DNA from 3 places in the Streptomyces sp. NPDC005820 genome. Region 2 is predicted to be linked to each of the others. Evidence: riboswitches for the same ligand, from Rfam matches in the RefSeq annotation. Region 2 holds a riboswitch; each other region holds the start of a gene.

Region 1 (6,974 bases), on a different contig from region 2:
TGGGGTGGGCGAGCCGCGCGACGGACTTGGCCTCCCGGATGAACCGCTCGACGAACGTCCCGTCGGCCGCGAGCGCCGGATGCATCACCTTGAGGGCGAGCACACGGTCGAGGCGGGTGTCCACGGCCCGGTAGACCGTGGCCATGCCGCCCACGGCGATCCGCGCGTCGATGCGATACCGCCCGTCGAGCACCTGCCCGACCAGAGGGTCCTGAAGGGTCGTGTCCACGCAGCGAGTCTACGAGCCACCACCGACACCCCACCCACACCCACCCATTCGGAGCACGACTGAAGCTGACCTGTGACGCGGCACGCGAAGCCACGGACACAAGGGGTCATGGAAGGGAAAGCCGCCGACGGCGTTCGGCCCCCGCGGGTCGGTCCACCTCTCGGCCTACTGGAAACGGGTGGTGCGTGGGTGGGAGAGGGGAAGGGTCAGAAGGCGGGGCGTTCCGGGTCCAGGGCGGCCAGGCCCTCAGCGGGCGACGACGCCTCCGCGAAATAGCGCCGGGGGATACGCCCCGCCAGGCGGGCCAGCCGCCCCGCCTCGACCCCGGCCCGCATCGCCGACGCCATCCGCTCGGGATCCGGCGACCGCGTCACCGCCGACGCCAGCATCACCCCCGCACACCCCAGCTCCATCGCCAGCGCCACATCCGACGCCGTCCCGGCCCCCGCGTCCAGAATCACCGGCACCCGCGCGTGCTCCACGATCAGCTGGAAGTTGTGCGGATTGCGGATCCCGAGCCCGGAGCCGATCGGAGAGCCCAGCGGCATCACCGCCGCACACCCCGCGTCCTCCAGCTTCCGCGCCAGCACCGGATCGTCGTTCGTGTACGGCAGCACCGTGAACCCGTCGTCCACCAGCGTCTCCGCCGCGTCCAGCAACTCCACCGGATCCGGCAGCAGCGTCCGCTCGTCGGCGATGACCTCCAGCTTCACCAGCGACGTCCCGAGCGCCTCCCGCGCCAGCCGAGCCGTCAGCACCGCCTCCCCGGCCGTGAAGCACCCCGCCGTGTTCGGCAGCACCCGGATGCCGAGCCGCTCCAGCACGGACAGCACGGAGCCCCGTACACCGGGGTCCACCCTGCGCATCGCCACCGTCGTCAGCTCGGTCCCGGACGCCACCAGCGCCCGCTCCAGCACCTCCAGGCTGGGCGCACCCCCCGTACCCATGATCAAACGGGACGAGAGGGACGTACCGCCGAGGAGGAACGGATCGTCGGCCACGGCGCTCACCCTCCCTGCACGGCGGTCAGGACTTCCACCCGGTCGCCCTCGCACAGCGCCGTCACGGACCACTCCGCGCGCGGGACGACCGTCTCGTTCAGCGCGGCCGCCACCCCGGAGGGCGCCGCCGTCAGGGACCGTACGACGCTGTCGAGGGCCGTACCGGGAGCGACGGCCTGCCGCTCCCCGTTCACCGAGATGTTCAGCGAGATGGTCATACGAGCTGCTCCGTGCGGGCGGCGGCGCCGAAGCGCCGGGGGGTGAAGGGGCGGGCCTCGTCGGGGAGTTCCCCGGTGGCCAGGGCATGCGCCAGCGCGTCCCCGGTCACCGGCGTCAGCAGCACCCCGTTGCGGTAGTGCCCGGTGGCCAGCAGCAGCCCCTCCAGCGCGGTCGGCCCGAGCAGCGGCGCGTTGTCGGGCGAGCCGGGCCGCAGTCCCGCGCGTGTCTCCGTGAGCGGCAGTTCCGTGATCCCGGGCACCAGTTCGTGCGCGTCGCGCAGCAACTCGTACACGCCGCCCGCCGTCACCGCCGTGTCCCAGCCCGACTCCTCGCTCGTGGCGCCCACGACCAGCTCGCCGTTCTCCCGGGGCACCAGATACACCTGGCCGCCGCGCACGACGGCCCGAACCGTACGGCTGAGGAACGGCGCGTACCCGGCCGGCACCGTCAGCCGCACCACCTGCCCCTTCACCGGCCGCACCGGCGGCAGTACGTCCTCGGGGACCCCTGCCAGCCGCCCGCTGAGGCTTCCCGCCGCGAGCACCACCTGCCCCGCCGCCAGGGCCGTACCGTCCCCGGTGACGACCCCCGCGGCCCGCCCGCCCACGACGGACAGCCGCTCCGCCCACGCGCGGTGCAGGACCACCCCCGCCCGCTCGCACGCCACGACCAGCGCGTCGGTGAGCCGCCGGGGATCGATCTGGTGGTCGCCGTCCACCCGCAGCCCGCCCCGCACCCCGGGCGCGAGCATCGGCTCCAGACGTCGGCACTCCCGCCCGGTCAGCCACTCCGACTCCAGCCCCGACTGCGCCTGCAACGCGTGCAGTTCGCGCAGATGGGCGCGGTCGTCGGCGTCCAGCGCCACCGCGAGCGTGCCGCACCGGCGGTAGCCGAGGTCCAGCCCGCTCGCCTCGGTCAGCTCGGCCGCGAAGTCCGGGTACCGGCGGGCCGAGGCCAGGTTGAGCCCCAGCAGGGTCTGTTCGCCGTAGTGGAGTTCGGTGACGGCGGCCAGCATCCCGGCCGCCACCCGCGCGGCCCCGCCGCCCGGTTCGGGGTCCACCACCGTCGTGGCGAACCCGCGCTGCGCGGCCCGCCACGCCGTGACCAGCCCGATGATTCCGCCCCCCACGACGAGGACGTCGGATGTACGTGTACGCGACATGGGCGTCCAGCCCCTCCCTTCGCCGGCATGACCCGGATCAGGTTCGTACGGTCGGAGGCCGGCCAGCCTCCCTCTCAGCCCGGTGCGTCCGGGCTCCCGCGAGTGCTCTACGTTGGCCACACCCTAGCCCGTGCTTCCGCGCCCCTGTAAAGGGAGCCTCCCGTCAGGAAAGGGGAGCCCCCTCCTCATGCCCCGCTCGCTCGACGGTCTCGTCCTCGCCCCCGTCGCCGACCAGGCCCCGGGCCAGGTCGGCACCCGCACCCGCTTCACGTACCACGAGCAGGACGGCGTGATCTGGGCGGACTACGCGGGCGGCGACGTCGTACGCGGCCATCTCGTGGGTACCCGTAAAGGGGACCGGCTCGAATTCCGGTACGTCCAGCTCAAGCGGGACGGCACGACCTCCTCGGGGCACTGCGTCTCGACGGTCCTCGCCCTGCCGGACGGGCGGGTGCGGCTGGAGGAGACCTGGTCCTGGGAGTCGCAGGAGGGCAGCGGCACCAGCGTTGTGGAGCAGGTCACGGAGCACGAAGGCTGACTGACAAAACGTCAGGTGTCTATGGTGATCAGGTGAGCGAGCTGAGTCGGGAAGAGGACAGGACGGCGGGGCGGCGCGTGGTCGTCGTCGGCGCGGGCATGGCCGGGGTGCAGACCGCGGTCGCCCTGCGCGAACGGGGCTTCGACGGGACCGTGACGCTGATCGGCGCGGAGCCCCACCAGCCCTACGACCGGCCACCGCTGTCCAAGGCCGTCCTGCTCGGCAAGGCCGAGGGCTCCGCCTTCGACGTCGACTTCGACAGCCTCGGCGTCGACCTGCTGCTCGGCCGCGAGGTGCTCGGCCTGCGCCCCGCCGACCACGAGGTGGACACCGAGGCCGGGCCCGTCCCGTACGACGTCCTCGTCCTCGCCACCGGCGCCGAACCGGTCCGGCTGCCGGGCGCCGAAGGGGTGCCGGGCGTCCATCTGCTGCGCACCCTCGACGACGCCGAACGGCTGCGGCCCGTCCTCGCCCGGCAGCACGACGTCGTGGTCGTCGGCGCCGGCTGGATCGGCGCCGAGTTCGCCACCGCCGCCCGCGAGGCCGGCTGCGCGGTCACCGTCGTGGAGGCCGCCGACCGGCCCCTCGCCGGCGCCCTGCCGGCCGAGGTCGCCGCCCCGATGACCGCCTGGTACGCCGACAGCGGCACCGACCTGCGCACCCACGCGCGCGTGGCCCGCGTCGAGCCCGGCGCGGTCGTCCTCGACGACGGCTCCCGGCTGCCCGCGGGCGCCGTCGTCGTCGGCATCGGCGCCCGCCCCGCCACCGCCTGGCTGGCCGGCTCCGGCGTCGCCCTCGGCCCCCACCACGAGGTCCTGGCCGACGACCGGCTGCGCACCAACGTCCCGGACGTCTACGCGGTCGGCGACTGCGCCTCCTTCCCCTCGGCGCGCTACGGCGAACGCCTCCTCGTCCACCACTGGGACAACGCCCTCCAGGGCCCCCGCACGGTCGCCGCGAACATCCTCGGCGAGGCCGACGCCGTGTACGACCCGGTGCCGTACTTCTGGTCCGAACAGTTCGGCCGCTTCGTCCAGTACGCGGGCCACCACACCGCGGCCGACCGGCTGATCTGGCGCGGCGACCCGACGGGCCCGGCCTGGAGCGTCTGCTGGCTGCGCGACGACCACCTGGTCGCCCTCCTGGCAGTGGGCCGCCCCCGCGACCTGGCCCAGGGCAGACGCCTGATCGAGGCAGGAACCCGCATGGACGAACAGGCCCTGACGGACCCGACCCGCCCCTTGAAGAACGCGACTGTTCGACCCACGTAAGGGGCAACCCCCCAGGGGCGCGGGGAACTGCGCGACCAGCCCCCACGCAGCCGCACCCGACCACGCACCCGACCACGCACCCATCGCGGCCCACCCGAAGATGCGCCTACCCTTGACCCCGTGACCGAGATTGACGCAAAGACCGATGCTCTCGTCCCCGCCTGGCTGACCGTGCCCGACATCGCGGAGATGCTCGATGTCGACGTGATCCGCGTCCGGCAGCTGATCAAGGAGGGCCAGCTCATCGCCGTACGCCGCGGTGAGAACCGCGCGCTGCACATCCCCGCCGCCTTCATCGACGGCGACAAGGTCGTCAAGGGCCTCTCCGGCACCCTGACGCTCCTGCGGGACGACGGCTTCACGGACGAAGAGATGCTGGAGTGGCTCTTCACGCCCGACGACAGCCTGCCGGGCACCCCCGCCCAGGCCCTCAGCGAGAATCGCGGCACGGAGGTGAAGCGCCGCGCTCAGGCGCTCGCCGTCTGAGACAGCCGGTACCGACACCACGGGGGACACCGATGACCGACACCGCTCGCGCCCGCCTGGCCGACGCCCGCCTCTATCTGTGCACGGACGCCCGCACCCGCCAGGGTGACCTGCCGGAGTTCCTGGACGCGGTCCTGGCGGGCGGTGTCGACATCGTGCAGCTGCGCGACAAGGGCATGGAGGCCGCTGAGGAGCTGGAGCATCTGGCGGTGTTCGCCGAGGCCTGCGCCCGGCACGGCAAGCTCCTCGCGGTCAACGACCGGGCCGATGTCGCCCACGCGGCCCGCGCCGACGTCCTCCACCTCGGCCAGGGCGACCTGCCGGTCCCGGCGGCCCGCGCGATCCTCGGCGACGACGTCCTCATCGGCCGCTCCACCCACTCCGAGGCGGAGGCGGAGGCCGCCGCCGTCCAGGAGGGCGTGGACTACTTCTGCACCGGCCCCTGCTGGCCCACGCCCACCAAGCCCGGCCGGCCCGCCCCCGGTCTCGGTCTGGTCCGGCACACCGCCGCCCTCGGCACCGACCGTCCCTGGTTCGCGATCGGCGGCATCGACCTCGGCACCCTCGACGAGGTGCTGGACGCCGGGGCCCGCCGGGTCGTGGTCGTCCGGGCGATCACCGAGGCGGCCGATCCGGGCGCGGCGGCGGCGGAGTTCGCGAAGCGACTGCGCCAGCTGTAGGACGCCTGCCCGGATGTCCGCCACGTCAGCCCGCATGTCTGCCCGCATGTCTGCCCGGATGTCTGTCCAATGGGTGGACAATGGGCCGACAATTCGGGCAAATATCCGGCATCCGGTTGGGTGACCGTCGGCCCCTGGTTAACCTGCGGGTATGGCCCTCGGAACCGCATCCACCAGGACGGACCGCGCACGCACCGTGCGTGACATCCTGGCGACCGGCAAGACGACGTACTCGTTCGAGTTCACCGCGCCGAAGACACCCAAGGGTGAGCGGAGTCTTTGGAACGCCTTGCGGAGGGTTGAGGCGGTCACTCCCGACTTCGTCTCGGTGACGTACGGCGCCGGCGGCTCCACCCGGGCCACCACGGTCAAGGAGACGCAGCAGATCGTCGTCGACACCACCCTCACCCCGGTGGCGCACCTCACCGCCGTCGACCACTCCGTCGTCGAACTGCGCAACATCATCGGCCAGTACGCCGACGCCGGGATCCGCAACATGCTCGCCGTGCGGGGCGACCCGCCCGGCGACCCGATGGGCGACTGGGTGCCGCATCCCCGAGGCCTCACCTACGCAGCCGAGCTCGTCCGGCTCATCAAGGAGTCGGGCGACTTCTGCGTCGGCGTCGCCGCCTTCCCGGAGATGCACCCCCGCTCCGGGGACCGGGACACCGACGTCGCGCACTTCGTCGACAAGTGCCGGGCGGGCGCCGACTACGCCATCACGCAGATGTTCTTCCAGCCCGAGTCGTACCTGCGGCTGCGCGACCGGGTCGCGGCGGCCGGCTGCGAGACCCCGGTCATCCCGGAAGTCCTGCCGGTGACCAGTGTGAAGATGCTGGAGAGGCTGCCCAAGCTCAGCAACGCGCACTTCCCGGACGTCCTGAAAGAGCGGATCCTCACAGCCAAAGAGGATCCGGCCGCTGTACGCTCCATTGGCATCGACTTCGCCACGGAGTTCTGCGCACGGCTCCTCGCCGAGGGAGTGCCCGGACTGCACTTCATCACGCTCAACAACTCCACGGCGACACTGGAAATCTACGAGAACCTGGGTCTGCACCACCCGCCGCAGGCCTAGACCGGTCGCATCCAGGTACGACACACTGCGTAGCGGCCACTGGGAGAGGGGCGTACATGGGCTGGACGGTCCTCTACATCGCGTTCGGCATCGTCGCGCTGTGGCTGCTCGGTGAGGTGCTGCTGCAGTACAAGGCGCGCCTGCGCTGGCGGCTGCTCGCGTTCGTGGGCTTCCTCGGGGTCGTGCTCGGTGTGCTGATCCCCTCGGTGATCGTCATCGGGCTGGGCGCGGCCGCCTTCGCGGTCGGCCAGACGTACGTCACGCTGTCCTTCCGCCGTGGCTTCGCCGAGGGCTGGGCCGTGCGCCGCGGCGA
Region 2 (6,974 bases):
GTGGCCAGTCCGGCGAGTCCGGAGGCGTACCCCTGGCCGATGGCGCGGAACTTCCAGCGCCCCTCGCGCAGATACAGCTCGCCGCAGAGGAACGCGGTCTCCGTGTCGGCCCGCATCTCGAAGCGCGCCAGTTCGGCACGGCCGTCCGGGCCGAGCAGCCGGAGCGTGAGTCCGGCCACCTGCCCGAAGGTGCCGCCGTCGGCCGACGCGCCCAGCACCACCCGCGTGACGGCGCTCTCCAGCGAGCCGAAGTCCACCTGGACCGTGTCGGTCATGACCCCGTCGGCCCGTTGCTTGCCGAGGTGGGTGACGGCGCCGGACGTGTGTCGCGGCTGGTTGTAGAAGACGAAGTCACCGTCGTCCCGGACGCGTCCGGCGGCGGTCAGCAGCAGTGCGGAGGCGTCGATGTCCGGCCCTCCGGTCCCCTCGGACCAGCTGAGCTCCGCCCGGACGGCGGAAGAGTCGACCGGCACGTTCGCGCCCTTGCTCATGGATCGCGCGTTCATGGACTCAGTCAAGCACCGACGCCCTTGATGACGGATCCGGGTCGGCGGATCGTGAGAGGAGTCCACCGCCCGCACGCCTGCCCGCACGCCCACCCATCCGCCCGTCCGCCCGACAACCGAGGAAGCCCCCATGACCCGTATGACCTCCATGACCTCTCTGCGCGTGAAGGCCTTCGACCACCTGGTCCTCAATGTCGGCGATGTCGAGAGGGCCCTCGACTTCTACGCCGGACGCCTCGGCCTGGAACCGGTCCGCGTCGCCGAGTGGCGGGCCGGCGAGGTCCCCTTCCCGTCGGTGCGGATCACCCCCGAGACCATCGTCGACCTGGTCGACCGGCCCCGCGGCGAGTCGAACGTCGACCACATATGTCTCACCGTCGACCCCCTGGACTGGGAGGAGTTCATCGCCTCGGAAGCCTTCACCGTCCTCGAGGGCCCGGCACAACGCTTCGGCGCGCGCGGCGTCGCCACCTCGGTCTACATCGCGGACCCGGACGGCAACACCGTGGAACTCCGCTGGTACCCACAGGACGCCGCCCCGTCCTGACCGGGAGTGCCCGGCTCACCAGGTCTTGCCGGCCTGCTCCCGGATCGTACGGTTGATGCGGTTGAAGAAGTTGGTCATCGCGATCTCCAGGATGATCGCGTTCAGCTGATCCTCGCTGAAGTGGTCGGCGGCGTCGTCCCAGATCTCGTCGGTCACGCCCGGTGCGCCGTCCTGGAGCCGGGTGGCGGCCTCGGTCAGGGCCAGGGCCGCCCGCTCCTCCTCCGTGTAGAAGGGCGTCTCGCGCCACGCGACCACGTGGTGCAGCCGCTCGTCCGTCTCACCGGCCTTCCGCGCCGACTCGATCGTGGCGAAGACGCACGGGCTGCAGCCGTTGATCTGACTGGCGCGCAGATGGACCAGCGACAGCAGACGCCGGTCGACGCCACCGGCGTGAATCGCCTTGTAGAGGTGCTGGATCGCTGTGATCACATCGGGGTTCGCCGTGCCGTTCACGCGTGCTTCCATCGGTGTGTCTCCCTCATCGGTTACCCGAGCCCCTCCGGGCCCGTCATCCCTGTGACGGAGCGGATCCGAGGAAGGTAACCACATGTCCGACATCAGCCCGGCGGACCCGACGGCCGAGGCGTTCGAGGCCCAGCGAGACCGGCTGCGCGCGGTCGCTCACCGCATGCTCGGATCGCACGCCGACGCCGAGGACGTGGTCCAGGAGGCCTGGCTGCGCCTCTCCCGCCAGGACGCGGCGACCATCCACAACCTGGCCGGCTGGCTGACCACGACGGTCGGCCGGATCAGCCTCGACGTCCTGCGCTCGCGCCGGTCGCGCCCCGAGGCGTCGTACGACGACGACCGTCTGTCCGAGTTCGTCGTGACGCTCGACGACGGTCCGGCTCCCGAGGAGGACGTGGCGCTCGCCGACTCGGTCGGGCTCGCCTTGCTCGTCGTCCTGGAGTCGCTCGGGCCGAGCGAGCGGCTGGCGTTCGTGCTGCACGACCTGTTCGCGGTGCCGTTCGACGAGATCGGCCAGATCCTCGGCAAGTCCACCGCCGCCGCCAAGATGCTCGCCAGCCGCGCCCGCAGGAAGGTACGGGCGCAGGAGCGTCCGGCCGCCGTCGGCCGGGAACAGCGAGACGTGGTCCAGGCCTTCCTGGCGGCGGCTCGCCATGGCGACTTCGAGGGGCTGCTGCGGGTGCTCGACCCCGAGGTGAGGCTGACCGTCGAGACCCCGTCCGGCGTTGTCGTCACCCTCGGCGCCACGAAGGTAGCCGCCGGCGCACGACTGTCCGCGGGCGCGGCCGCACAGGGTCGGAAGGCGCTGGTCAACGGCCTCCCCGGGATCATCTCCTGGCGCGAGGACGGCACCCCGCTCTCGGTCGTCGCGTTCACCGTCGCCGACGGCCGGATCACCGACATCACGATCGTGGTCGACCCGGCCGGGCTCGCGCTGATGGACCTGCCGGAACCGGCGTGAAGCTCACGCCTCCCGAGCGGAGCAGGACGGCCCGCGACTCCGCCATGAGGCGCGGGCTGTTCTGCGGGGCCACCCGGACTATTCCGCCAGTGGCAGGTACACCCGGTTGCCGCTCGCCGCGAACTCCTTCGACTTCTGCAGCATGCCCTCAGCGATCTCCTCGGAGGTCGCCCCCTCGGCCACCGCACCGCCGAACCGCTCCGTGATGCTCTGGCTGATCTTCATCGAGCAGAACTTAGGACCGCACATCGAGCAGAAGTGGGCCGTCTTGGCCGGCTCGGCCGGGAGGGTCTCGTCGTGGAACTCACGGGCCGTGTCCGGGTCGAGGGCCAGATTGAACTGGTCCTCCCAGCGGAACTCGAAGCGGGCGTCGGACAGCGCGTCGTCCCACTCCTGGGCTCCGGGGTGGCCCTTGGCGAGGTCGGCCGCGTGCGCGGCGATCTTGTAGGTGATGACGCCGGTCTTGACGTCGTCGCGGTTGGGCAGGCCCAGATGCTCCTTGGGCGTGACGTAGCAGAGCATCGCCGTGCCCCACCAGGCGATCATCGCGGCGCCGATGCCGGAGGTGATGTGGTCGTACGCCGGAGCGACGTCCGTGGTCAGCGGCCCGAGCGTATAGAACGGAGCTTCATCGCAGATCTCCTGCTGAAGGTCGATGTTCTCCTTGATCTTGTGCATCGGGACATGTCCCGGGCCCTCGATCATGGTCTGTACGTGGAAACGCTTGGCGATCGTGTTGAGTTCCCCGAGCGTGCGCAACTCCGCGAACTGCGCCTCGTCGTTGGCGTCCGCGATGGAGCCGGGCCGCAGGCCGTCGCCCAGCGAGTACGTGACGTCGTAGGCGGCGAGGATCTCGCAGAGTTCCTCGAAGTTCTCGTACAGGAAGGACTCCTTGTGGTGCGCCAGGCACCAGGCCGCCATGATCGAGCCGCCGCGCGAGACGATGCCGGTCTTGCGGTTCGCGGTGAGCGGGACGTACGCGAGGCGCACGCCCGCGTGGACCGTCATGTAGTCCACGCCCTGCTCGGCCTGCTCGACGACGGTGTCCTTGTAGATCTCCCAGGTCAGTTCCTCGGCCCTGCCGTCGACCTTCTCCAGCGCCTGGTACAGCGGCACCGTGCCGATGGGGACGGGGGAGTTGCGCAGCACCCACTCACGGGTGGTGTGGATGTTGCGGCCGGTGGAGAGGTCCATGACCGTGTCGGCGCCCCAACGGGTCGCCCAGGTCATCTTCTCGACCTCCTCCTCGATGGAGGACGTCACCGCCGAGTTGCCGATGTTGGCGTTGACCTTCACCAGGAACCTCTTACCGATGATCATCGGCTCGATCTCCGGGTGGTTGACGTTGGCCGGCAACACCGCGCGCCCCGCCGCGATCTCCTCGCGCACCACCTCCGGAGAAACGTTCTCCCTGAGGGCCACGAACTCCATCTCGGGGGTGATCTCGCCCCTGCGGGCATACGCGAGCTGGGTGACCGCCTTGCCGTCCCGACTCCGGCGGGGCAGTCGCGGACGGCCCGGGAACACCGCGTCGAGATTGCGCAGCCCGCCGCGCGGCGAGGTGTGCTTGATGCCGTCGTCCTCGGGACGGACCGGACGGCCCGCGTACTCCTCCGTGTCACCGCGGGCGATGATCCAGTTCTCACGCAGCGGCGCCAGGCCCCTGCGTACATCGGTGTCGGCGAGCGGATCGGTGTACGGCCCGGAGGTGTCGTACAGCGTGACCGACTGCCCGTTGGTGAGGTGCACCTGGCGGACCGGCACACGCAGGTCGGGGCGAGCGCCCTCGATGTAGCCCTTGTGCCAGCCGATGGACGTCCCGCTCTTCTCGCTGGTCACGTCGGCCGCGTCTGTATCGGCCGCGTTCTGCGTGAAGGCAGGCGTGCGTGCGTCCTTGTTGGTCATGAGACCTACTCCCTACGCCGGCATTACCCGGTAACAGGTTCGGCGGTCGACGCAGCGGCTACCGTCTGCCGACGTTTCATGTGAAACATCACTCGCTCTGGTGACGTTCCACGTGAAACATCGCGAAGACGGAGGTCAGCGCCCTCTCAGCCCGGTGCTCCGAGCTCCCGCGTGTGCAAAGGTGGCTCCACGCTAGCGTCATTTGTGGCGCGGTGAACAGTGGGCCTCTGCCGTTCTTGCGATGATCGGGCGGTGACCACGACACACCAGCCCCCGTATCCGCCCGGCGAGCCGCCTCGCAGGCCCGGCGCCGGTGGCGGCCCTGGTCCGGGACCTGCGAACGCTCCGCAGGGCAGGCCCGTACAAGGACCCGAGGACGACCGCGACTTCGGATTCCCCGGTGGGTTCGACCGCGGTCACGAGGCCGAGCGTGGCCGGCGGCAGCACCAGGATCCCCACTCCGGGCACGCCGGGCACCCCAATCACCCCGGGCACCCCAATCACCCCGGGCACCCCGGGCACGAGCACGAGCACGAGCACGGCCATGGTGCTGCGCACGCTCCGGGCCATGGACAGGGATCCGGTTCCGGAGGCGGGCACGGACACGGGCATGGGCACAGCCACAGCCACGGTCCGGCCGCCCCCGTCTCCCGGCATCTGCGCAAGGTGATCGCCGCCATCCTCATCCCCTTCGGTGCGGCGGTGCTGGTCGGGCTCGTGGTGCTGTGGCCCGGCGGCGCCCCGGCGCACCAGCGCACCGGCGTCGGCTTCGACCGGCAGACACAGCACGCCACGGTGACCAAGGTCGTCAAGGTGAGCTGTCAGTCGGTGAACGCCTCCGGTGGCACCCCGACCGGCGACACCTCCACCGCCGAGGGCTCCTCCGCCGTGCAGCAGGCGAACGGCACCTGCAAGAAGGCCACGATCCGCGTGGACACCGGCGACGACCAGGGCCGTACGTTCACCGAGATCGTCCAGCCGGACCAGTCACGGCAGTTGGAGCAGGGCGAGAAGGTCGTGGTCGCCTACGAACCCTCGGCGCCGAAGGACCTGCAGTACTCGGTCACCGATGTGAACCGCCGGATCCCGATGACGGTGCTGGCCGTCATCTTCGCGGTCGCCGTCGTGGTCGTCGGGCGGCTGCGCGGTGTCATGGCGCTGGTGGCGCTCGCCGTGAGCTTCATGATCCTGAACTTCTTCATCCTGCCCGCGATCCTCCAGGGATCGAACCCGCTGCTCGTGGCCGTGGTGGGGTCCAGCGCCATCATGCTGATCGCCCTGTATCTGTGCCACGGCCTGTCGGCCCGTACGTCCGTCGCCGTGCTCGGCACCCTCATCTCGCTGATGCTGATCGGCTTCCTCGGCTCCTGGTTCATCGACTGGGCCGCGCTCACCGGCAACACGGACGACAACACCGGTCTGATCCACGGGCTGTACCCGTCGATCGACATGAGCGGTCTGCTGCTCGCCGGCATCATCATCGGCTCGCTCGGTGTCCTCGACGACGTGACGGTCACCCAGACGTCCGCGGTCTGGGAGCTGCACGAGGCCAACCCGGCGATGGGCTGGCGCGGGCTGTACCGGGCCGGCATCCGGATCGGCCGCGACCACATCGCGTCCGTGGTCAACACACTCGTCCTCGCCTACGCCGGTGCCGCCCTGCCGTTGCTGCTGCTCTTCTCGATCGCGCAGAGCAGCGTCGGCACGGTCGCCAACAGCGAGCTGGTGGCCGAGGAGATCGTGCGCACTCTCGTGGGCTCCATCGGCCTGGTGGCGTCGGTGCCGGTCACCACCGCCCTCGCGGCTCTCGTGGTCGCGGCCGACCGCCCGGAACCGGGCACGGCGGCCGCGGCCGCACCGGCGCCCGAAATGGCTCCGGCAGGCGCGCCGGCGGCAGGCCCCGCCCAGCCCCGCGGCGGCCGGGGGAGACGGCGCAAGCACTGACGACAGGGGTGCGGGCGCCGGAGAAGCGCCCGCACCCCTGAAAGAAGAAGCGTTCCTGCGCGGCCCCACCCCCCTGGCGAAGCGTTCCGCCAGTGCCGGCCGTCGGCCTGTCAGCCGGTGCTCTGCTCCTCCGCGAGGATCCGGTCCAGCGCCTCGTCGAGATGGGCGTCGAAGTCGGCGAGCGCACCCTCCTGGCCCAGCGGGACCAGCTTGTCGGTGCGGTCCAGGAAGGCCACCAGCGGAGCCGCCGAGGACCGGAACAGCGCCTGGTCACCTCCCACCTGAAGCCGGATCAGCACCTCGCCGAGCACATCGGGGTCCACGGGCGAGACCCGGACGTCCCCCTCCCCGCACGGCCTGCCCACCCCGTCGATCAGCAGCTCGCGCCCGAACGCCCAGGTCACCGGCGCGTCACCGGGAAGGTGGAAGGTGAGCCGTACGGCATAGGGATCGCGCGACTCATAGCCCAGTTCCACCGGGATGCGGAACGAGAGCTCCTCGGACACGAGGAAGCTCATCATGACTTCTGCCTGAACTGCCTGTACGGACTCGCGCATCGCGTTACCCCGTCATTTGCCGTCGAATGGCCGGTAATCAACCCCTGACACTGCACCGCATCTTGCTGAACGTACACAACAGATCA
Region 3 (6,974 bases), on a different contig from region 2:
CCATGGCCCTGACCGCGCTGGCGGTCCTGGTCTGGCGGATGACGGAACCGCCCGAGGGCTACCTCAAGGACGTCACGGCCGGCGTCTTCGCGGCGTTCTACGTCCCCTTCCTGGCCACCTTCGTCGCCCTGATGCTCACCGCGGACGACGGTCCGCAGCGCGTGCTGATGTTCTTCCTCCTCACGGTCGTCAGCGACACCGGTGCGTACGCCGTCGGCTGGCGCTTCGGCAAGCACAAGCTGGCCCCGCGCATCAGCCCCGGCAAGACCCGTGAGGGACTGCTGGGCGCGGTGTCGTTCGCGATGGTCGTGGGCGCGCTGTGCATGGAGTTCCTGATCGACGGCGGCAGCTGGTGGCAGGGTCTGCTGCTGGGCCTCGCGGTCGCGGCCAGCGCCACGCTCGGCGACCTCGGCGAGTCCATGATCAAGCGGGACCTGGGCATCAAGGACATGGGCACGCTGCTGCCGGGCCACGGCGGCATCATGGACCGGCTGGACTCCCTGCTCCCGACGGCTCCGGTCGTCTGGCTGCTGCTCGTGCTGTTCGTGGGCTCCGGCTGACCGGCGACCCACGCGCGCAGCTCGCGGGCCCCCGTCCTGAACGACCAGGACGGGGGCCCGCCGCCTTTACCCGAGGGCCGGCCGAGTGGGACGATTTCCCCTGGAAGTCCCGAAAGATCCCTCTTCCCGGGAATGTCATGAAAGGGGATGGGCATCATGTCCGGCTTCCGTGAATCGATCGACGTGGACCGCAGCCCCGACGATGTGTGGGCGTACCTCATCGACCCGTCCCATCTGCCCGAATGGCAGGCGAGCGCGGTATCGGCCGAGCAGCTCGACCCCGGCCCGGTCCAGGTCGGCTCCCGGCTGCGCATCACCCGCCACGTAGGCCGTCGGGAGATCCCGATGACCATGGAGTACACCGAGTACGACCCTCCGCACGCCTGGGGCCTGCAGGGCGTCGACGGTCCGATCCGCGGCCATGTCCACGGCGAGATCACCCCGCTCGGCGCCGGCGACCGCTCCCGCGTGACCATGGAACTCGACTTCGAGGGCAAGGGCATCGGCAAGGTCCTTCTTCCCCTGGTCGTCCGCCCTCAGGTCCGCAAGGAGCTCCCGCTCAACGAACGACTTCTGAAGGACCGACTGGAGCACCGGACGGCATAGTGCGCGTCCCTGACATGCCCCGCCACTCTCGCGGCAATGCCAGGACCCTGCCGGCTGTGGAAAGGCACCGGCAGGGGCCTGTTGCGAGGGGAGCTCGCACTTCGGCCGGGCCGCAGCTTCAGTCCGGAATCTCTCCCTCGGAGATCAAGGTCTGGTTCCGGTTCGTCCCGCGTGAGGGCTGGCTCCAGCAGGACACGGAGGGTCTGTGGGCGACGCGGCTCGGTGCGGACACGGCCAGGATCCGGAACGCTCCGTTCCTCCAGAACGGCGTGGCCGAGGGTGACGTCGTCCAGTTTCGGACCGATACCGACGGGCCGCACTGGGCCATCGGGCGGGTCCGTTCCGCGGGCAATCGCACGATCGGTGGCCCTCACGGCACCGGCACCGACGCGTGGTGGAGCGCATAAAGGACCCCGGCGACCGGCAACGACCTGCAGAGACCACCGCTCACGGCACGCGGCGCAGGTCACACGATTCGATCTGCGACACTGGTACAGCCATGCCTAAGCCCGGAGAACTCACTTTTGTCGCGCCGCGCGGAGCCAAGAAGCCGCCGCGGCATCTTGCCGATCTCTCGCCTGCGGAGCGGAAGGACGTCGTCGCGGAGATCGGTGAGAAGCCGTTCCGTGCCAAGCAGCTCTCGCAGCACTACTTCGCGCGGTACGCGCACGACCCGGCGGAGTGGACCGACATCCCCGCCGGTGCGCGGGAGAAGCTGCGGGAGGCGCTGCTGCCCGAGCTGATGACCGTCGTACGGCATCTGTCGACCGACGCGGGCACCACCCGCAAGACGCTGTGGCGGCTGTTCGACGGCACGCTCGTCGAGTCGGTGCTGATGCGGTACCCGGACCGGGTCACGATGTGCATCAGCTCGCAGGCGGGCTGCGGGATGAACTGCCCGTTCTGTGCGACCGGGCAGGCCGGGCTGGACCGGAACCTGTCCACCGCCGAGATCGTGCACCAGATCGTGGACGGGATGCGGGCGCTCAGGGACGGGGACGTCCCGGGCGGGCCGGCGCGGCTGTCCAACATCGTCTTCATGGGGATGGGGGAGCCGCTCGCCAACTACAAGCGGGTCGTCACCGCGATCCGGGCCCTCACCGATCCCGCTCCGGACGGCCTCGGGCTGTCGCAGCGCGGGATCACCGTCTCGACGGTCGGGCTCGTGCCCGCCATCCACCGGTTCGCCGACGAGGGCTTCAAGTGCCGGCTCGCGATCTCGCTGCACGCGCCGGACGACGAGCTGCGCGACACCCTCGTCCCCGTGAACACGCGCTGGAAGGTGCGTGAGGTGCTCGATGCCGGATTCGACTACGTGGAGAAGTCGGGACGGCGGCTGTCCATCGAGTACGCGCTGATCCGTGACATCAACGACCAGGCCTGGCGTGGGGACCGGCTCGGGCGGCTGCTCCGGGGCAAGCCCGTGCATGTCAACCTCATCCCGCTGAACCCGACCCCGGGCTCGAAGTGGACGGCCTCCCGGCCCGAGGACGAGAAGGCGTTCGTCGAGGCCATCGCGGCGCACGGGGTGCCCGTCACCGTCCGGGACACCCGTGGCCAGGAGATCGACGGAGCCTGTGGTCAGCTTGCGGCCACCGAGCGGTAAAATCTGGCCACGTCATATCTTCATATTCCGACAGGGGAGCGCCACAGCGCTGAGAGTGCGGCAATCGGGCCGCAGACCCTCTGAACCTCGCCCAGGTCATTCTGGGTAGGAAGTTCGGTCATCGCTCAAGCTGTTGTGCCCTGTCCGGGCGTCCCCCGGGCAGGGCCGCGTTCTTCCTGGCCAACCCCAGGAGGACATCCAGTGCACATCAAGACCTTCGTGGCGGCGACGGTCGGCCTCGGCCTCGTCACGCTGTCCGCATGCGGGTCGTCCGACGCCAAGAGCTCGTCGAGTTCGTCGGACTCCAAGACCGTCACCCTCGTCAGCCATGACTCATGGGCCGCCTCCAAGAGCGTGCTCGCCGACTTCGAGAAGCAGTCCGGGTACAAGGTCAAGGTCCTCACGGACGGCGACGCGGGCCAGGCCGTCAACAAGGCCATCCTGACCAAGGACAACCCGCAGGGCGATGTCTTCTTCGGCGTCGACAACACCCTGCTGTCGCGTGCCCTCGACAACGGTCTCTTCCAGTCGTACGAGGCCAAGGGGCTCGACCAGGTCGGCAGCGCGTACCAGCTGGACGCCGGTAAGCACCGGGTCACGCCCATCGACTACGGCGACATCTGCGTCAACTACGACAAGAAGTACTTCGCCGACCACAAGCTCGCTCTGCCGACGTCGTACGACGATCTGATCAAGCCCGCGTACAAGAACCTCCTCGTCACCGAGAACGCCTCCACCTCCTCCCCGGGCCTCGGCTTCCTGCTCGGCACGGCCGCGCAGTACGGCGACGACGGGTGGGCGGGCTACTGGAAGAAGCTCAAGGCCAACGGGGTGAAGGTGGTCGACGGCTGGGAGCAGGCCTACAACGAGGAGTTCTCCGGTTCCGCCGGCGGCAAGAAGGCGGGGGCCGACCGGCCGCTCGTCGTGTCGTACGCCTCCTCCCCGCCCGCCGAGGTGATCTACGGCGACCCCAAGCCCAGCACCGCCCCGACCGGCGTCGCGAACGGGACCTGCTTCCGGCAGATCGAGTTCGCGGGGCTGCTGAGCAACGCGAGGAACAGCGCGGGCGGCAAGGCGCTCATCGACTTCCTGATCTCCAAGGAGTTCCAGGAGGACATGCCGCTCAACATGTTCGTCTACCCGGTGGTCGAGGGCGCGAGCGTGCCCGCCGAGTTCACGAAGTACGGGCCCGCCGCCAAGGACCCCGAGACCATGGACCCGGCGAAGATCGCCGAGAACCGCGACCAGTGGGTCAAGTCGTGGACCTCGCTCGTACTGAAGTGACCAAGGCGGCCGGACGGCCTTCCGGGAGCGCGGCGCGGCTCGGCCTGATGGCCCTGCCCGTCGCGTTCTTCGGGCTCTTCTTCGCCTATCCCGTCGCCGCGATCGTCGCCCGTGGGCTCAAGGTCGACGGGGCGTGGCAGCTCGGGCGGGTCGTCGACGTCCTGGGCCAGTCCGACATCCGGCACGTCCTGTGGTTCACCACCTGGCAGGCCGTCGCCTCCACCGTGCTCACGCTGCTGGTGGCGCTGCCGGGCGCGTATGTCTTCGCGCGTCTGGACTTCCCGGGCAAGCAGGTGCTGCGGGCCGTTGTGACGGTGCCGTTCGTGCTGCCGACGGTCGTCGTCGGCAGCGCGTTCCTCGCACTCGTCGGGCGCGGCGGTCTGCTGGACGACCTGTGGGGCGTACGGCTGGACACGACCGTGTGGGCGATCCTGCTCGCGCACGTCTTCTTCAACTACGCCGTCGTCGTACGGACCGTCGGCGGGCTCTGGGCGCAGCTCGACCCCCGGCAGGAGGAGGCCGCGCGGATGCTGGGCGCGTCCCGGCTGCGGGCCTGGCGCACGGTGACCCTGCCCGCCCTCGGACCGGCCGTGGCCGCCGCCGCGCTGATGGTCTTCCTCTTCACCTTCACCTCCTTCGGGGTGGTCCAGATCCTCGGCGGGCCCACCTTCTCCACCCTGGAGGTGGAGATCTACCGGCAGACCTCCGAGATCTTCGACCTGTCCACGGCGGCCGTCCTGACGATCGTGCAGTTCGGAGCCGTGGGCGCGATTCTCGCCGTACACGCGTGGACCGTACGGCGGCGGGAGACCGCGCTGCGGCTGGTGGACGCGAACCTCACCGCGCGACGGCCGCGCGGGGCCGGGCAGTGGGCGCTGCTGGGCGGGGTGCTCGTGAGCATCGCGCTGCTGCTCGTGCTGCCGCTGGCCGTGCTGGTGCAACGGTCCCTCGACGCACCGGACTTCGCCTACTACCGGGCGCTGACCAGTGAGGACGGCAATGTCTTCCTGGTGCCGCCGATCGAGGCGATCGGCAACTCGCTGGAGTACGCCGTCGCCGCGACCGCGATCGCGGTGGTGATCGGCGGGCTCGCCGCGGCGGCGCTCACCCGGCGCGATGCGGGCCGCCTGGTGCGGGGCTTCGACGCGCTGCTGATGCTGCCGCTGGGCGTGTCGGCGGTGACCGTCGGCTTCGGGTTCCTGATCACGCTGGACGAGCCTCCGCTGGATCTGCGCGCCAGTTGGATCCTGGTCCCGCTCGCCCAGGCGCTGGTCGGGGTCCCCTTCGTCGTACGGACCATGCTGCCCGTGCTGCGGGCGGTGGACCAGCGGCTGCGGGAGGCGGCGTCGGTGCTGGGGGCGTCGCCGTGGCGGGTGTGGCGGGAGGTGGATCTGCCGATGGTGCGGCGGGCGCTGCTGGTGGCGGCCGGGTTCGCCTTCGCGGTGTCGCTGGGGGAGTTCGGGGCGACCGTGTTCATCGCGCGGCCCGACAACCCGACGCTGCCGGTGGCGGTGGCGCGGCTGCTGGGGCGGGCCGGTGAGCTCAACTACGGGCAGGCGATGGCCCTGTCGACGATTCTGATGCTGGTGTGCGCGGTGGCCCTGCTGGTGCTGGAGCGGCTGCGGACCGACCGGACGGGGGAGTTCTGATGCTGCTGGGGCTTGAGGCCGCCACCGTGCGGTTCGGCGGGAGGGCGGTGCTCGACGGCGTGGATCTGGAGGTCGGCGAGCACGAGGTGGTGTGTGTGCTCGGGCCGAGCGGGAGCGGCAAGTCGACGCTGCTGCGGGCGGTCGCCGGGCTCCAGCCCCTCGACTCCGGCCGGGTGCTGCTCGACGGGCGCGACCAGACGGGGGTGCCCGCGCACAAGCGGGAGCTGGGGCTGATGTTCCAGGACCATCAGCTGTTCCCGCAGCGCGACGTCGGCGGCAATGTGGCGTTCGGGCTGCGCATGCGGGGCGCGTCCAAGAAGGAACAGGGCGAGCGGGTAAGGGAGTTGCTGGACCTCGTCGGACTCCCGGGTGCCGCCGGCCGGGCGGTCGCCGCGCTCTCCGGCGGCGAACAGCAGCGCGTCGCGCTCGCCCGGGCCCTCGCGCCCCGCCCCCGGCTGCTGATGCTGGACGAGCCGCTCGGCCAGCTGGACCGCTCGCTGCGGGAGCGGCTGGTGGTGGAACTCCGGGAACTCTTCGATCGTTTGGGCACCACGGTCCTCGCGGTCACCCACGACCAGGGCGAGGCGTTCGCGCTCGCCGACCGGGTGGTGGTGATGCGGGACGGGCGGATCGCCCAGTCCGGTACGCCCCTTGAGGTGTGGCAGCGGCCGGCGGACGCGTTCGTCGCGCGGTTCCTCGGCTTCGAGAACGTCGTGGAGGCGAACGTCACCGGCGAGGTCGCGGTCACGCCCTGGGGCAAGGTGCCGGTGCCGGGGGGCTCCCCGCAGGGCCCGCGCACGCTGCTCGTCCGCCCCGCCGGTGTCCGCCTCGTCCCCGCCGACGAGGGCCTGCCCTGCACGGTCGCCGCCCGCACCTTCAAGGGCACGCATGTCGCCGTACATCTCCAGCCGGAGGGCGCGCCACGGCTCGAGGCGGCGTGCGCGCTGCGGGACGCGCCGGAGGCGGGGGACACGGCCGGGGTGACGTTCGACGCGGCGGAAACGGTGGTGCTGGACTGAGAAGGGTACGGCCCGCCCCGGGGAGGGACGGGCCGTGGTGGTGCGGGTGTCAGCGGTTGCCGGAGCCCCGGCGGCGCATGCCGAAGAAGACCGCGCCGCCGCCGATGACGACGAGCACGGCGGCGACGCCGGCGATGAGGCCGGTGTTGGAGGCGCCGGTCTCGGCGAGGTTGGACTCCTGGGCCGCGGGCGAGGGGGCGTTGCTCGCGGAGGGCACCGTGTTGTCGTCCGACGAGTCCGACGAGTCCGA

What was found. A riboswitch is a leader RNA that binds a small molecule or an ion and turns the genes downstream of it on or off. The one in region 2 is predicted to bind thiamine pyrophosphate.
Region 1: another riboswitch for thiamine pyrophosphate. It lies ahead of thiO (glycine oxidase ThiO); the one in region 2 lies ahead of thiC (phosphomethylpyrimidine synthase ThiC).
Region 3: another riboswitch for thiamine pyrophosphate. It lies ahead of ABZ464_RS19155 (thiamine ABC transporter substrate-binding protein); the one in region 2 lies ahead of thiC (phosphomethylpyrimidine synthase ThiC).

Annotation. Positions count from the first base shown of each region.
Region 1 is NZ_JBEXXE010000001.1:227,633-234,606, reverse strand. Features, by position in the region: gene pknB (Stk1 family PASTA domain-containing Ser/Thr kinase) at 1-229, opposite strand, end outside; gene ABZ464_RS01055 (thiazole synthase) at 436-1,230, opposite strand; gene thiS (sulfur carrier protein ThiS) at 1,236-1,436, opposite strand; gene thiO (glycine oxidase ThiO) at 1,445-2,611, opposite strand; TPP riboswitch at 2,609-2,721, opposite strand; gene ABZ464_RS01040 (hypothetical protein) at 2,799-3,149, shown strand; gene ABZ464_RS01035 (FAD-dependent oxidoreductase) at 3,227-4,420, shown strand; gene ABZ464_RS01030 (Rv2175c family DNA-binding protein) at 4,541-4,906, shown strand; gene thiE (thiamine phosphate synthase) at 4,939-5,586, shown strand; gene metF (methylenetetrahydrofolate reductase [NAD(P)H]) at 5,738-6,661, shown strand; gene ABZ464_RS01015 (hypothetical protein) at 6,718-6,974, shown strand, end outside.
Region 2 is NZ_JBEXXE010000010.1:48,052-55,025, forward strand. Features, by position in the region: gene ABZ464_RS14170 (VWA domain-containing protein) at 1-506, opposite strand, end outside; gene ABZ464_RS14175 (VOC family protein) at 646-1,053, shown strand; gene ABZ464_RS14180 (carboxymuconolactone decarboxylase family protein) at 1,069-1,518, opposite strand; gene ABZ464_RS14185 (sigma-70 family RNA polymerase sigma factor) at 1,601-2,482, shown strand; gene thiC (phosphomethylpyrimidine synthase ThiC) at 2,561-4,387, opposite strand; TPP riboswitch at 4,380-4,568, opposite strand; gene ABZ464_RS14195 (YibE/F family protein) at 4,640-6,331, shown strand; gene ABZ464_RS14200 (SsgA family sporulation/cell division regulator) at 6,442-6,888, opposite strand.
Region 3 is NZ_JBEXXE010000014.1:144,033-151,006, reverse strand. Features, by position in the region: gene ABZ464_RS19175 (phosphatidate cytidylyltransferase) at 1-560, shown strand, start outside; gene ABZ464_RS19170 (SRPBCC family protein) at 717-1,166, shown strand; partial or broken gene ABZ464_RS19165 (DUF4265 domain-containing protein) at 1,295-1,528, shown strand; gene rlmN (23S rRNA (adenine(2503)-C(2))-methyltransferase RlmN) at 1,666-2,772, shown strand; TPP riboswitch at 2,795-2,902, shown strand; gene ABZ464_RS19155 (thiamine ABC transporter substrate-binding protein) at 2,974-4,056, shown strand; gene ABZ464_RS19150 (iron ABC transporter permease) at 4,032-5,705, shown strand; gene ABZ464_RS19145 (ABC transporter ATP-binding protein) at 5,705-6,724, shown strand; gene ABZ464_RS19140 (LAETG motif-containing sortase-dependent surface protein) at 6,774-6,974, opposite strand, start outside.